DNA from 2 places in the Acinetobacter sp. YH16040_T genome. Region 2 is predicted to be linked to the other one. Evidence: predicted binding sites of a transcription regulator. Region 2 holds the regulator's gene; the other holds the start of a gene.
What was found. Region 2 encodes PhoB, which activates phosphate uptake and scavenging genes when phosphate is short. Its sites were predicted from a motif close to TGTCATNAANCTGTCATAA; they were not measured.
Positions count from the first base shown of each region.

Region 1: the regulator PhoB is predicted to act here: its motif matches at 2,851-2,869, upstream of MST16_RS12390 (inorganic phosphate transporter).

Region 1 covers NZ_CP094541.1:2,522,377-2,530,049, forward strand. The annotation lists gene MST16_RS12385 (hypothetical protein) at 1-1,019, shown strand, start outside; gene MST16_RS12390 (inorganic phosphate transporter) at 1,184-2,803, opposite strand; gene metH (methionine synthase) at 3,281-6,970, shown strand; gene MST16_RS12400 (AAA family ATPase) at 7,112-7,673, shown strand, end outside.
Region 2 covers NZ_CP094541.1:3,276,932-3,284,604, forward strand. The annotation lists gene MST16_RS16155 (SDR family oxidoreductase) at 1-655, opposite strand, end outside; gene MST16_RS16160 (TetR/AcrR family transcriptional regulator) at 880-1,563, shown strand; gene phoB (phosphate regulon transcriptional regulator PhoB) at 1,793-2,503, shown strand; gene phoR (phosphate regulon sensor histidine kinase PhoR) at 2,527-3,885, shown strand; gene MST16_RS16175 (glutathione S-transferase family protein) at 3,882-4,559, opposite strand; partial or broken gene MST16_RS16180 (OsmC family protein) at 4,711-5,109, opposite strand; gene MST16_RS16185 (pirin family protein) at 5,178-6,125, opposite strand; gene MST16_RS16190 (diguanylate cyclase) at 6,518-7,673, shown strand, end outside.

The sequences.
Region 1 (7,673 bases), 750 kb from region 2:
TTTTTGGTGCTGCCTCCGAAGCTGGCCCCCTGACGTGGTTAGCAAAATGGAAAGCCAATATTGTGGCAATCGACCTGAATAATGAACGTGTTTGGGATCGAATCTTAAGCACGGTTCAGGCCGGTAATGCCACTTTATATGCGCCAAGTCTCGACGCTGTGCATGAAGACACACCCATTCAAGAACTAAAACACAAATTGGGTGCCAATTTACTGACACACATTCCTGAAATTGCACAATGGCTTGCACAAAGTGAACATCAACTAGATCTAGCTGCAATTGCCTATTTAGATGGTGAAAAGCATGTTCGTGTTGCAATGGCCATGGACAGCATCATGGCCTATGTCAGCCAGCAAAAAGCCGACACCAGCTTGATGTTTATGTGTACTCCGACCGATGTCTATGCGGTGCCAGAAGAGATTGTTACGGCAGCGCAAGCCAAATTCCAAAACCGTGCGTCTGCACAAAAGCTTTTGACGCAAAGCATTGCGAAAGTCACAGGTCAGCATTTCTTTAAGCAAAATAATGAGCAAACCACCACAGCAGACAATGGAAAATCCTATGGTATCGCTGACTGTTTGGTGGTGGAACAAGGTCCTAACTACGCACTTGCAAAACGTATTCAACAATGGCGTGCAACTGTGGCACGTCAAAATGGTCAGCGGGTTAGTATCAATATTGCGCCATCCACCACAACTCGCTCAGTGACGAAGAATCCATTATTAAAGGCCGCATTTAATGGTGCGAGTTTATTTGATGTGGAATCCTTCCAACCTGAAACCACTAATGCACTCATGGCTGCTTTATGGATTCACGACTTGAGAAATCCTCAATCAGTTGCTAACCCTGAAACAGCACTAGACCATCCATTAGAACTCATGATGCATGGTGCCAACCATGGTGGCTTGTGGCGTGTGGCTTATTTGGCGCGTACCGCCTTACCTTTTGCAGCGCTGTATGGTTTTGCTGAAGAAAAACTGCCCGTGAAAAAAGTATTGGGTCTGTTCAAGAAAGCGTAATTGCCATTGGGCTAAATCATTACCGAACTTTTCAAAGCTTCAACTTGCTACTTTGACTATTCCAATTCAGCTCAGTCATCACATTCAAATCGGTGATGTCTGAGATAAAGCCATAAAAAAACGCTGCCGAAGCAGCGTTTTTTTATACCTAGAATTTGAGTTGCTTAGAAGACTTTCAAGAATAACCAGTACAAGCAGCCTGATAGACAGATCGTTGCAGGTAAAGTGAAGACCCAAGCCGATAGAATGGTTTTCACTGTTGCAAAGTTTAGACCCGATTTATTCGCGACCATAGTACCTGCAACCGCAGAGTTAAGTACGTGTGTCGTCGATACTGGCATACCAAAACCATCTGCAGCAGCAATCGTTGACATTGCAACAAGCTCGGCAGACATACCCTGACCATAAGTCATGTGGTTTTTACCAATACGTTCACCGACAGTCACAACAATACGTTTCCAACCCACCATGGTTCCAAGACCTAGTGCCAATGCAACAGCGACTTTTACCCATGTTGGAATGTACTGCAAGAACGAATCTAAGTGACTACGATATTCTTTCACTGTCTTTTGTTCAGCTTCTGCCATTGCTGGTAGTTGTTCAGCTTTATCTAGACGTTTAAAAGCAGTGGTACTGAGGTACATGTCATTACGAATCGAAGATACTTCTTGTTCAGGAATATCTTTTAAGTCGCCATACTGTGCAACACGCTCACCTAAATGATCGGTCAAACTTGCTAAAGCTGGCACAACTTCTGGGCTGACTTCTTTGGTTTGAATGTATTTGGTGAGTACATCACGCGCTTGTGCATCAGGAATGTCATTATGCTCTGCGTAGATCGCAGTCGCAGTTTGAGCAGATAACTGATGGAAAGATTGAATATGTTGATTATCTAAGTTCTTATTCAATGAATAAGCCAATGGCACACATCCGATCAAAATCAGCATGATCAGCCCCATACCTTTTTGACCATCATTTGAACCGTGCGCAAAACTTACACCTGTACAGGTAAAGATCAAAATTGCACGAATCAGTGGTGGTGGCGGCTTATTGCCTTCTGGTGGCTGAAACAATTCTAGCTGTTTGCGGAAAATACGCTTGACCAATAAGAAAACGAGAGCCGCAAATGCAAAACCAATCAGTGGCGAGAACAATAACGCCTTACCGACTTTAAGCACCTGCTCCATATCTACACCGCTCGCACCACCGCCTGCATTTAACAGGTAGTTCATGATGCCAACGCCAAGAATAGAACCAATCAAAGTATGCGAACTAGACGCCGGGATGCCTAAGAACCAAGTCCCTAAATTCCACAAAATCGCTGCAATCAGCATAGCGAAAACCATGGCAAAACCTGCACCTGAACCAACGTTCATAATCAATTCAACAGGTAATAAAGCAATAATGCCGTAAGCAACTGCACCACTGGCAACCATTACACCTAGAAAATTACAGAAACCCGCCCACATTACCGCAACCGGTGCTGACAAGGCGTTGGTATAAATCACTGTTGCTACTGCATTTGCAGTGTCATGGAAGCCATTTACAAATTCAAAGCCAAGTGCGATGAATAAGGCTGTGCCCAATAAAATCATTGAATAAAGACTTAAAGGCGGAACATGCGCTAAATCGGCAGTCACCTGAAAACCAATATAAATCAACGTTGAAATAATCACCGTTAAAAATACCGGCATAAAGAATTTCGGTGTAGGCACATGAACATTCGTAGACTTTTGAGTAGTCGACGTGTGCGCTGAATCTACGGGAGTTTGTTTAGAATTCATGCAGGCAGGAATAGAGGATTTTAAAATCCCCATATTGTTCAATTTAATTATGACAATTATATGACAAAGCGGTGTCATATAAAGCAATTTTTCATGCTTTATTTGTTTTTTTAAAGTGTTAAAAACCGACTTTTATACTCTACTTTCATAAAGTAAATCAGTTGTTTAAGCTTCATATTCAAACTTTAATTTCTTTGAAACCCAATGTTTCAACTTATATTTCATCTGTCATCTTTTTTTCATATTGCATAGCCCTACTGTTTGTTTTTCAAGCTTGCCTGAGCAATATGACAAATTCATGAAGCTTTCCATACATTTATATGAAATTGGTATATGAAATTAACAAGTTGCAATATTGCTCATTAATTCAACAAGCTAATAATTGCGCGCTGTAAAGATGGTTGAATATCAATAAAACTGCAATGAATTCTGTTAATATATTTGCCGATTTTATATTCCATCGGATTGGGGTTATTTATGTCCACGCTTGCCACCCTAAAAGAGCTGCTCGCTCAACGGATTCTGATTATCGACGGTGCAATGGGCACCATGATTCAGCGTCATAAACTCGAAGAAGCTGACTACCGTGGTGAGCGTTTTGCAGATTGGGCATCTGACCTCAAAGGCAATAATGACCTATTGGTGTTGACGCAGCCGCAAATTATCCAAGGCATTCATGAAGCCTACCTCGATGCTGGCGCAGACATTATTGAAACCAACAGCTTTAACGGCACTAAAGTTTCAATGTCTGACTACCACATGGAAGATTTGGTATCAGAGATCAACCGTGAAGCAGCGCGTATTGCTAAAGCCGCTTGTGAAAAATACTCTACGCCTGAAAAACCGCGTTTTGTTGCAGGTGTGCTTGGGCCGACTTCACGCACTTGCTCGATCTCGCCAAATGTAAATGACCCAGCATTCCGTAACATCACTTTTGATGAGCTAAAAGAAAACTATATTGAAGCTGCGCATGCCCTGATTGAAGGCGGTGCGGACATTCTGCTCATTGAAACTGTATTCGATACCTTAAACTGTAAAGCTGCCATTTTTGCAGTGAAAGAAGTCTTCAACCAAATTGGCTACGAATTGCCATTGATGATTTCAGGCACCATTACCGATGCCTCTGGCCGAACTTTAACTGGCCAAACTGCTGAAGCGTTCTGGAACTCTGTGCGTCATGGTGACTTATTGTCGATTGGCTTTAACTGTGCCCTAGGTGCAGATGCCATGCGTCCGCACGTCAAAACCATTGCTGACGTTGCCGATACTTTTGTTTCGGCGCATCCGAACGCTGGCTTACCAAATGCCTTCGGCGGTTATGATGAAACCCCTGAACAAACCGCTGCCTTTATTAAAGAATTTGCAGAAAGTGGCTTGATTAACATCACTGGCGGCTGCTGCGGTACAACGCCGGATCACATCCGTGCTATTGCCAATGCCGTAAAAGACATTAAGCCACGCCAAGTGCCAGAAACCAAACCCGCTTGCCGTTTAAGCGGTTTAGAGCCGTTCAACATTACAGAAGATTCGCTGTTTGTAAACGTCGGTGAACGTACCAACGTGACAGGTTCTAAAAAATTCCTACGTTTAATCCGTGAAGAAAACTTTGCCGAAGCTTTAGAAGTTGCACAGCAGCAAGTTGAAGCCGGTGCTCAGATTATCGACATCAACATGGATGAAGGCATGCTGGATTCAGAAGGCGCAATGGTGCACTTCCTGAATCTTGTAGCATCTGAACCTGAAATTTCACGTGTGCCGATCATGATTGACTCATCTAAATGGGAAATCATTGAAGCAGGCTTAAAATGTGTACAAGGTAAAGCGGTTGTTAACTCGATTTCCTTAAAAGAAGGCTATGACGAGTTCGTTGCAAAAGCGCGTTTGTGCCGTCAGTATGGCGCTGCCGTAATTGTGATGGCCTTTGACGAAAATGGTCAGGCCGACACTGCTGCACGTAAAAAAGACATCTGTAAGCGCTCTTATGACGTGTTAGTGAATGAAGTTGGCTTCCCTGCTGAAGACATCATTTTTGACCCGAACGTGTTTGCAGTGGCAACAGGTATCGAAGAACACAACAACTATGCTGTGGACTTTATTGAAGCGACAGGTTGGATCAAGCAAAACTTACCACATGCGATGATTTCAGGCGGTGTGTCTAACGTATCGTTCTCATTCCGCGGTAACGAGCCTGTACGTGAAGCGATTCACTCAGTGTTCTTATACCATGCCATTCAGCAAGGCATGACTATGGGTATCGTCAACGCAGGTCAAATGGCGATTTATGATGATATTGATGCTGAACTGAAAGCTGCGGTTGAAGATGTGATCTTGAACCAAAACCAAGGTGAAAGTCAGCATGACGCGACTGAAAAGCTGCTTGAAGTTGCTGAGAAATACCGTGGTCAAGGCGCTGCACAAAAACAAGTTGAAAACTTGGAATGGCGTGAGCTTCCAGTTGAAAAACGTCTTGAGCATGCTTTGGTGAAAGGTATCACAACGTTCATTGATGAAGATACTGAAGAAGCGCGTTTAAAATCAGCTCGTCCTTTAGATGTGATTGAAGGCCCGCTGATGGACGGCATGAACGTGGTGGGCGATTTGTTCGGTTCGGGCAAAATGTTCCTGCCGCAAGTCGTGAAATCTGCACGTGTCATGAAACAGGCTGTAGCTTGGCTGAATCCGTTCATTGAAGCGGAAAAAACAGCTGGCCAATCTAAGGGTAAAGTCCTAATGGCAACGGTGAAGGGCGACGTGCACGACATCGGTAAAAATATCGTGGGCGTGGTGTTGGGCTGTAACGGCTATGACATCATCGACCTTGGCGTGATGGTGCCTTGCGAGAAGATTCTGCAAACTGCCATTGATGAGAAAGTCGACATTATTGGTCTATCTGGCCTGATTACGCCGTCACTGGATGAAATGGTTTTTGTTGCGAAAGAAATGCAGCGCAAAGGCTTTAATGTTCCATTGATGATTGGCGGTGCAACCACTTCTAAAGCGCATACGGCAGTGAAAATTGATCCGCAATATTCAAATGATGCAGTCATTTATGTTGCCGATGCTTCACGAGCTGTGGGTGTAGCAACAACTTTACTTTCTAAAGAAATGAAGCCTAAATTTGTTGAAGACACACGTGCTGAATATGAAAAAGTCCGTGAGCGTATTGCCAATAAACAGCCAAAAGCTGCCAAGCTGACATATGCTGAATCTGTAGAAAATGGCTTAAAAATTGACTTTGCTGCCAATGCGCCTGTGAAGCCAAACTTTATTGGTACGCAAACGCTGACCAATTATCCATTGGAAACATTAGTTGAGTACTTTGACTGGACACCGTTCTTCATTTCTTGGAGTTTGGCAGGTAAATTCCCTGCTATCTTAACGGATGAAGTTGTAGGTGAAGCAGCAACTGACTTGTATGAACAAGCACAGACCATGCTAAAAGACATCATCGACAACAAACGTTTTGATGCTCGTGCTGTGTTTGGTATTTACCCTGCTAACCGTTCTGCAGCGGATTCGGTTGAAGTGTATAGCGAAGATGGTCAATCGGTTACGCATACCTTCCATCACATTCGTCAACAGTCTGATAAAGTGACAGGTAAACCAAACTTGTCATTAGCGGACTTTATTGCGCCTAAAGGTGTCGCAGAAGACTACTTGGGCGGTTTCACTGTATCGATCTTTGGTGCAGAAGAAATGGCCAATGAGTACAAAGCTAAAGGCGATGACTACTCTGCAATTCTTGCACAATCTTTAGGTGACCGTTTTGCGGAAGCGTTTGCGGAGCATTTGCACGAGCGCATTCGTAAAGAGTTCTGGGGCAACCAAGCTTCTGAAACTTTAAGCAATGAAGAGTTGATTAAAGAGAAGTATGTGGGCATCCGTCCTGCACCGGGTTACCCTGCTTGTCCTGAGCATTCTGAAAAAGTGCCATTGTTTGATTGGTTAGGTTCTACTGACAAGATTGGTACGCAATTGACAACGAGTTTTGCAATGTGGCCGCCTTCATCTGTCAGCGGTTTCTATTATGCAAACCCTGAAAGCCAATACTTTAACGTGGGTAAAATCGCAGGCGATCAGCTTGAGGATTATGCGAAGCGTAAAGGCTGGACGTTGGATGAGGCGAAGCGTTGGTTAGCGCCGAATTTGGATGATTCGGTGAATTAATCCCCTTCGATCCCTCTTTAGAAAAGGGGGAAGACCCATTTGTATCAAATTAAAAAATCCCCTCAAATGAGGGGATTCTCAACATTGATCAAACACAAAATAAATGTATAATTAACAATAATTTAAAAATAAGTTAAATTTATGAAACTAGAAAAATTTGTTGCGCACAATGTTTATGGTTATTTAAATTTTGATATTTGTTTCAATAATGATTTAAATATTATTTTAGCACCTAATGGCAAAGGTAAAACCACTGCATTAAAAATAATATTAGCAATTTTATCTAGAAATTATAATTACATTAAAAATTTAAATTTTGATTATTTAGAATTATCATTTTTCCATACAAAAGTACAAGATCCTACTACTATAAAAATAACTGAATACAGTAATATTAAAACAGATAATCAGGATGAATTAACTTCTTATAGATTAATATGTGATGAACACAATGTAAATTACAAAATATTTTTTAGAAATTCAAAACTATTTGATTTTCAGTTAGAAGAAGGTAAGTTTGGTGAGGAGAAACTTTCATTTATTAAATTACCAATGTTTCTTTCATTAGATAGAAGATTCACCTTTAACCAACCAAAAAAGGATTACGATAGTATATTAGAAAAATTTTTAGAAAATAAATCGACAACCCAACATCAAGATGACCCTTTACAAAGTGTAGAAAATTTAATATCTAGTGCACAAA
Region 2 (7,673 bases):
TAAAGGACTGTGCCGATTTTTGCGGGTTCATACCTAAGCTTTTCAAGCTGTCATTCATTTTTGCGGCATTGGCAATATTGGTACGAATACCGCCCGGATGTACACATAGCGCACTCACGCCACAATTTTCAATATCCAATTCTTGGCGTAAAGATTCGGTAAAACCACGTACTGCAAATTTAGTGGCATTATATGCCGACTGTGTTGGCTGTGCTGTTAAGCCAAACAAGCTGGAAATATTGATGATATGACCTTCACCACTTTGCTTGATATACGGTAAAAATTCTTTGGTGCCATAAACCACACCCCAGAAGTTAATATTGACAATCCACTCCAGTTCTTCATAGCTTGCGCCTTCAACGGTCGTGCCCAATGCCACACCCGCATTGTTAAAAATCATATTCACCGAACCATGATCTTTAACCGTCTGTGCTGCCCATGCTTTCATTGCTGCAAGGTCTGACACATCGAGTTTTTGCGTCGTTACACGTACATTGCTGGCTTTAACCAATTCAACGGTTGCCGCTAGACCCTGTTCATTCACATCGCTTAAAGACAGATGGCAGCCTTGTTTAGCCAAAAGCACAGCCAATTGCTGACCAATACCTGAACCTGCACCTGTAATGGCAGCCACTTTATTTTTGAAGTTTTTCATTGTGATTCCTTATTCCTTTATGCTGCCGCTTGGCTTTATCACAGCGTGATCTCATTTGCCAATGTGTGCAGTTCGTCGACTTAATATAGTTTTGACAATACATATTGTCAATGTCATCTTAGGACGTGCTAAGCTGTTGAAATCGCCAATGCTTAAACATAGGTTTAAACTGAAATTATTGCTAAAATAAGACAAAATTCTGCTTTAGTTCAGCGTATATTTTCATGACAGATGCAACAAATCACACAGAACAACAACAGGCAAAAAATGTGAAGGAACGTCAATTTAAAGGGCTTTCTCTCAGTGAACGTAAGCAAGCGCGACGTGAAAAACTGATTGAAGCCGGTATAGAAGCCTATGGTACACATGGCTTTTTTTCCGTGACCGTGAAAGATATTTGTTTGGAAGCCAAGCTGACCGAACGCTATTTTTACGAATCATTTAAGAAAAGTGAGCAACTGTTCCAGACCATCTTTTTAAAATTAATCGATGAACTGCAACAAAACGTGATGCAAGCCATCATGCAAGCATCAACCGATTCTAAAAAAATGATTGAAGCAGGTTTAACCGCCCTATTGTTAACCTTAAAAAATAATCCTCGCATGGCGCGCATCATTTATATCGATGCCATGTTGGTACAAGAGCTACATAACCAAGCCACGATTCATGAAACCATGATGCGCTTTGACCGTATGATTCATGCCTTTGTCATGCTCATGATGCCAAATATTGATCGTTCAGAACGCGAAATTTCAATGGTCGCAACAGGTCTCAATGGTTATGTCACCCAAATCGCGATTCGCTGGGTCATGAGTGGTTATAAACAGCCGATTGATGAAGTTTTATCGTCATGTAGCGTGGTCTTTTTGGCCTTGTTGGATGCTTTTTATGAAAAACCCAGGAAATAAATTTTGTCCTCAACATTGATCTTTACAATTTTTTGAATGATTTTTTTGTGACAACAGCATGATGCAAAGCCCATGTTGTTGAATATTTCAGGATTTAAATTGTCACAATTTCTTTCTAAACCCCAATGAAAGATCATTTTTGCAATGATACTGTCATAATTAATCTTTGTAATAAGCCTGTCATAAATATAAAACGGTCTACCGTTTACATAAAATAGGGTATTGCGCTGTGAAAGATGACTATATTTTAATCGTCGACGACGAACTCCCGATTCGGGAAATGATCCATACTTCACTGGATATGGCTGGTTTTCAATGTCAGCAAGCTGAAGATGCCAAACAAGCGCACCAAATGATTGTGGATCAGCGTCCTGCACTGATTTTATTAGATTGGATGATGCCTGGTGGCGTGAGTGGTGTAGACCTATGTCGTCGTTTAAAACGCGATGAAAATTTGTCAGAAATTCCAGTCATCATGCTCACTGCTCGCGGTGAAGAAGACCATAAAGTCCAAGGTCTAGACGCAGGCGCAGATGACTACATGACCAAACCCTTTTCCACCCGTGAGTTGGTGTCACGCATTAAAGCGGTGCTGCGTCGCTCAAATGCATTGGGTGGTGAAAAAACCATTGATGCCAATGGTTTAATCCTCGATCCAGTCAGCCAACGTGTCAGCTTTGGTAACACCATTTTAGATATGGGACCGACTGAATATCGTCTACTGGCCTTCTTCATGACTCATCCTGAACGTGCCTATACCCGTGCTCAATTATTAGATCAGGTTTGGGGTGGAAACGTGTATATTGAGGACCGTACCATTGACGTGCATATTCGTCGTTTGCGTAAAGTTCTTGAACCTTTCCAAGCCGATCGTTATGTCCAAACTGTTCGTGGTACAGGTTACCGTTTCTCTACCCGTGCAGACGCTGTGATGGGTTAGTCATTTTAGGTCTTTAATTTTCTATGTACGAACCGTATCCCGTCCCTGAACTTGCCAGTGAACATAAAAAATTCCGTTACAGCAGTTTATGGACTTTTGCCAAGCAGGATTTGAGACTTCTGGCATTTTTCCTACTCATTGCGGCACTCATCGGCTTTGGTATCGGGTACTTATGGATCTGCATCTTAATCGCCTTTGCAGTGTTCTTTGCATTGCAAATGCGTTCGCTGTACTTGGTCAACGAATGGATTTCAAATCGTCCCTATGATGTCCCGCCAAATTTAGACGGTATTTGGGGGGCTTTGCTCTTTAATGTATACCGTGCGCAGCGTCAAGAACGCATTGTACAAGCTGAAATGGTTGGTCTGATCGACCGCGCTCAATCTTCCTTGGTGGCACTTGCTGAAGCGGTGGTATTGATTGATGAATTACACCAAATCGAATGGTGGAACCCTGCCGCAGAAAAGCTTTTGGGGATTCAACAGCTCGATCAAGGGCGCAATATTTTAAGTATTTTAAGACAGCCCAGTTTTATCGAATACTTTACCAATATCGATTTAGCCCCCGATGGTTTAAAAATGAAATCATCGGTACTTGAAGACCATTATGTACAAGTCAAATTAACCCGTTTTGGTCGCGAAAGTCGTTTATTGGTGGCTTATGACGTCACGCGCATGCATAACCTTGAGCAAATGCGTAAAGACTTTGTCGATAATATTTCACATGAGCTACGCACACCACTTACGGTTTTAAGTGGCTATATCGAAACCTTTACCGATCAGGAAGATTTAAATCCACGCTGGAAACGCGCATTCGATCAAATGCAGTCTCAAACCCGCCGTATGAATGCTTTGGTTAATGACTTGTTATTATTATCTCGTCTGGAAAATGATAAAAAAGTTGCTAAAAATCAAATCATTGAAATGCCCAGCCTAATGAACCAACTATATGACGATGCACATGCTTACAATGTGGATTATGGACATACACTGAATCTCGAGATTGATAGTCACTGTGACCTAATCGGATCAGATATGGAATTGGCGAGTGCCTTTAGTAACCTCATCACCAATGCGATTAAATACACCCCGAAAGGCGGTACTGTGACCATTGGTTGGCATGATGATGGTACGCATGGTTATTTTACCGTTGAAGATACGGGTATCGGGATTGACCCGAAACACTTACCCCGTTTAACGGAACGGTTTTACCGTGTGGATAGCGCCCGTAGCCGCCAAACGGGGGGCACAGGTTTAGGTCTTGCCATTGTAAAACACGTTTTAATGCAACATCAGGCACACCTTGAAATTGAGTCCAAAGAAAATCGTGGCTCACTGTTTAAGGTGGTCTTCCCTAAAGAACGCTTGTATCATGTGAGCTAAGCAGAATCATCCTGCCGGTCTTGCTGTGCTTCCAACTGTTGTTCTTGTTGTTTGGCACGGCGATATGCAGGACGCTGTTGCATCCGTTGTAAGAAAGCCTGAATTTGTGGATATCGCCCTTGCGTTCGGGTCATGACGGCTTCTAATGGAAACGTCATCTGAATATCCGCAAAGCTAAACGGTCCCGCAAAATATTCATTTTCCGCTAAATGGTTTTCTAAAAACTCGATATGTTCTTTTAAGCGAGGTCGTACAAAACCTTTTTTGACCCCATCACAAATGCGATTAGCTACGGGTTTGATGACCCAAGGTACATGGCGTGGCACATTGCTCATGACCAACTGCATCACCAACAACGGCATTAGAGAACCTTCGGCATAATGCATCCAAAAGCGATATTGTTGTTTTGAATGTTCCGCCTTGGCTGCAAAAAAATCATGGCGATCATACTTCTCTTGTAAATACTCCAAGATCGCTGCAGATTCTACCAAGACCAGTCCATCATCCTGCAATATGGGCGACTTCCCTAAAGGATGGATGACTTTAAGCTCAGGGGGAGCAGACAAATTTGGCTGGCGCAGATAAAACTGAACCTGATAATCCAGTCCTAATTCCTGCATTGCCCATAAAATACGAAATGAACGAGATTTTTCTAGATGATGTAGCACCCGCATGGGTTCATCTCCTATATGAAGTCTAAAATTTTCTTATTTCTAGCAAGCCATTATTATTTTGAAGTACTTAAATCATAAAAAGTGTCAGATCACTGCTTAGGGCTATATCAAAACTAAATTTTGCACAGTACAGCAGCGACCTGCTTTTAAATTAAACTAGAGTGGTTTTAATGTCTACACTGCGCAATAAAGTTTTTGTCACTGGAGTTTTTTCACAAATGGACAAGATCTTTTGCTCTAATTCTGCATCCAAGGATGTTTGAAAATGCAGGCGTCGCTCAACCCATTCAGCACCTTCACGGTTCGCACAAAAGTCTGCCTCAACACGAAACTCCCCCAATTGGATTTGTTTATGTGCTGCATACATGCGCAAGGTAATCATGGTGCATGAAATTAAGGAGGCACACAGTAAATCATACGGTGCTAAACCTTAATCCCCGCCACCAAATGATTCGGGCTTATCGGTAATAAGTTGATGTTTTCCACTCTGAACTTCACCTGACCACGGTGCTTCTAAGGTATTTACTGTTGCCGTTGCGACGATACCCATAATGACTCCCTCTTGGTTATGCCGCACCATGTTCACCACGGGTACGGCTGTTCATTTTTATTCTCAAGTTAACGTGATGGACGCATTTTATCAGGGAAAGCCGGTGCTTCTAGTCGTGGACCATCATAGTCTGGAATAGAGCCAAAACGTTCGTCCTGATTAATCCACTGCTCACGGGCAATATTCAATTCTTCTTGTGTGCGCCCCACAAAATTCCACCACAGCAGAATCGGTGATTCAAAAGGTTCGCCTCCTAATAATAAAACACGGCCACCTGCATGTAGGTCAATTTTGACTTGGGTTAAGCCCGGCTCAAGTACCACCATATTGTCTTCATTTAGCTCGTGACCATTGATACTGGCAGTCCCTTCGAGGGCCATAAAGCCATATTCAAATTTTGGATTGAGCGGCAAGACGGTACTTTGGCTTTCCGAACTACGCAGATCGACCCCCAATAATTCACTATGTACTTTTACCGGCGATTTAGTCTGTAAAAATTCACCCACCAAGACCGTCAATTCAATCCCGTCTTGTGTCACCACAGGCAACTCTGGGTAATGGTCAAACTGGGGCGCCATATTGATTTTGTCATCTGGCAATGCAATCCAAAGCTGCGCAGCATGCATTTGCGTTTCAGACTCTGGAGCAACCTCAGTATGCGAAATACCATAACCCGCCGTCATGAGATTGACTTGTTTGGGCTGGATTAACTGATGTGTGCCCAAACTGTCGGTATGCATCATGGTGCCATCAATCATCCATGTAAATGTTTGCAAACCAATATGTGGATGCGGCCCAACATCTAAGCCATCACCTTGAGGAAAATGCACTGGACCAGCATGATCAAGGAAACACCATGCACCAATCATTCGTTTATGACGACTTGGTAAAGCTCGTTTAATCACTGTGCCTTGACCAATTTCAGCACGGCGCAGTGGAAATTCTTGAATGAACTGATTGACGTATTTTTCACAATCGTCGGAATGAGATATTTCTGTGTAATTGGTATTGGTCATATTCTTACCCTAAATTTGGCTAAGCCGATGCAAGGACTATCGGCTAGAGCTATGCATTTTTTCCATTATATCTGCATTAACTCAATCTTCTTCAGCTGTCATTAATACGCTGAATCACAGAGATAGGACAATCGTTTTTTTGTTGCCTAATATGACATACAGCATAACAGTTTTCGATGCTTATTTAGACAACATCCAATGCGAAATTACTTGTTCAAATCACGTGAAATGTAAATTTAAGTAACATAAATTAACACTCACTTTTGACCAAACAATACCAAATAATTCACAAATCATTGAAATAACGTGTTTAATTTTAAACAAAAATGATATAGATTATTTGAGTTACATAAAATTACATACAAACCATGCTCACCCGTCGGTAATCTTGCATGATCAATGAGTATAAGAAAGAATCACGTGCACTGATCCAAAAAGCCTTGAAAGGAACCGTTGTTCGCGTTCCTGCTCAATTTCGTCAAGAATTTTTCCACTACCATCGTCGTCAACTTTTTAAATTCTTTTTCCAAGTCAACATCGTTGCACAATTGGCCTATCTCTCTTATGCCATAGCGGATTGGTTTATGTTGCCCGATGTGGGTTTGCTCGCGATAGGCTTAAAAACGGCCTATACCTTACTGATGATGGGCATCACATGGGTCATTTATACATATAGCAAGAGCATTTTACTCTTTGACTTGATGCTTCCCCTATCGATCGTTGGCGCTTCTGCCCTGTGGTTTAGCCTACTCAATTTATCCAATAGCCCCGATGTGCCGATCTATTTATATGCATCTTTGGTTTTTATTGTGTTAGCCAATTTATGTGTGCAAATCCGCTTTAAGGCTGCTGTGCTCATTTCTCTATGTATCAGTCTAATTTTACTGATTGGGGTGTATTTCGCCATTTCTGGCAATATCCATCAACTGCAACTGTTTATATTGATCTATTCGCCCGTATTGTTATTTAGTTTGTATATCAGTTGGAATTCAACACAAAAATCCAGAATTGTGTTTTTACACAGTAAACTCGATCAGTTGAACCGAGAAGCGCTCAATATTATGGCGCATACCGACGTGCTGACCGGCTTAAACAATCGACGTCAATTTATTCAACTTGCCAATTATCATATTCAGCATCAGTCCAAACCGTTACAGCCACTTTCATTACTGATTTTTGATGTCGACAAATTTAAAAATATTAATGATCAGTTTGGGCACTATATTGGTGATCATGTTTTACAACAAATTGCCGAAACGTGCCGACATACTTTACGTAGCCAAGACATCATTGCCCGCTTCGGTGGTGAAGAATTTATTATCCTTTTACCGCAGACACACCTGCGTCAGGCTCAAGATATTGCCGAACGTCTGCGACGGGCAATAGCCGATGATTATTTAGAACTTGATACACTACAAAAACTTAAATTTACCGTTTCAATTGGTGTTGCCGAATTTGGTCAAAAAAACCGAGATTTACAAAGTGTAATTCGCATGGCCGATCAGGCACTTTACCAAGCAAAATCTGCAGGAAGAAATCAAATATCAA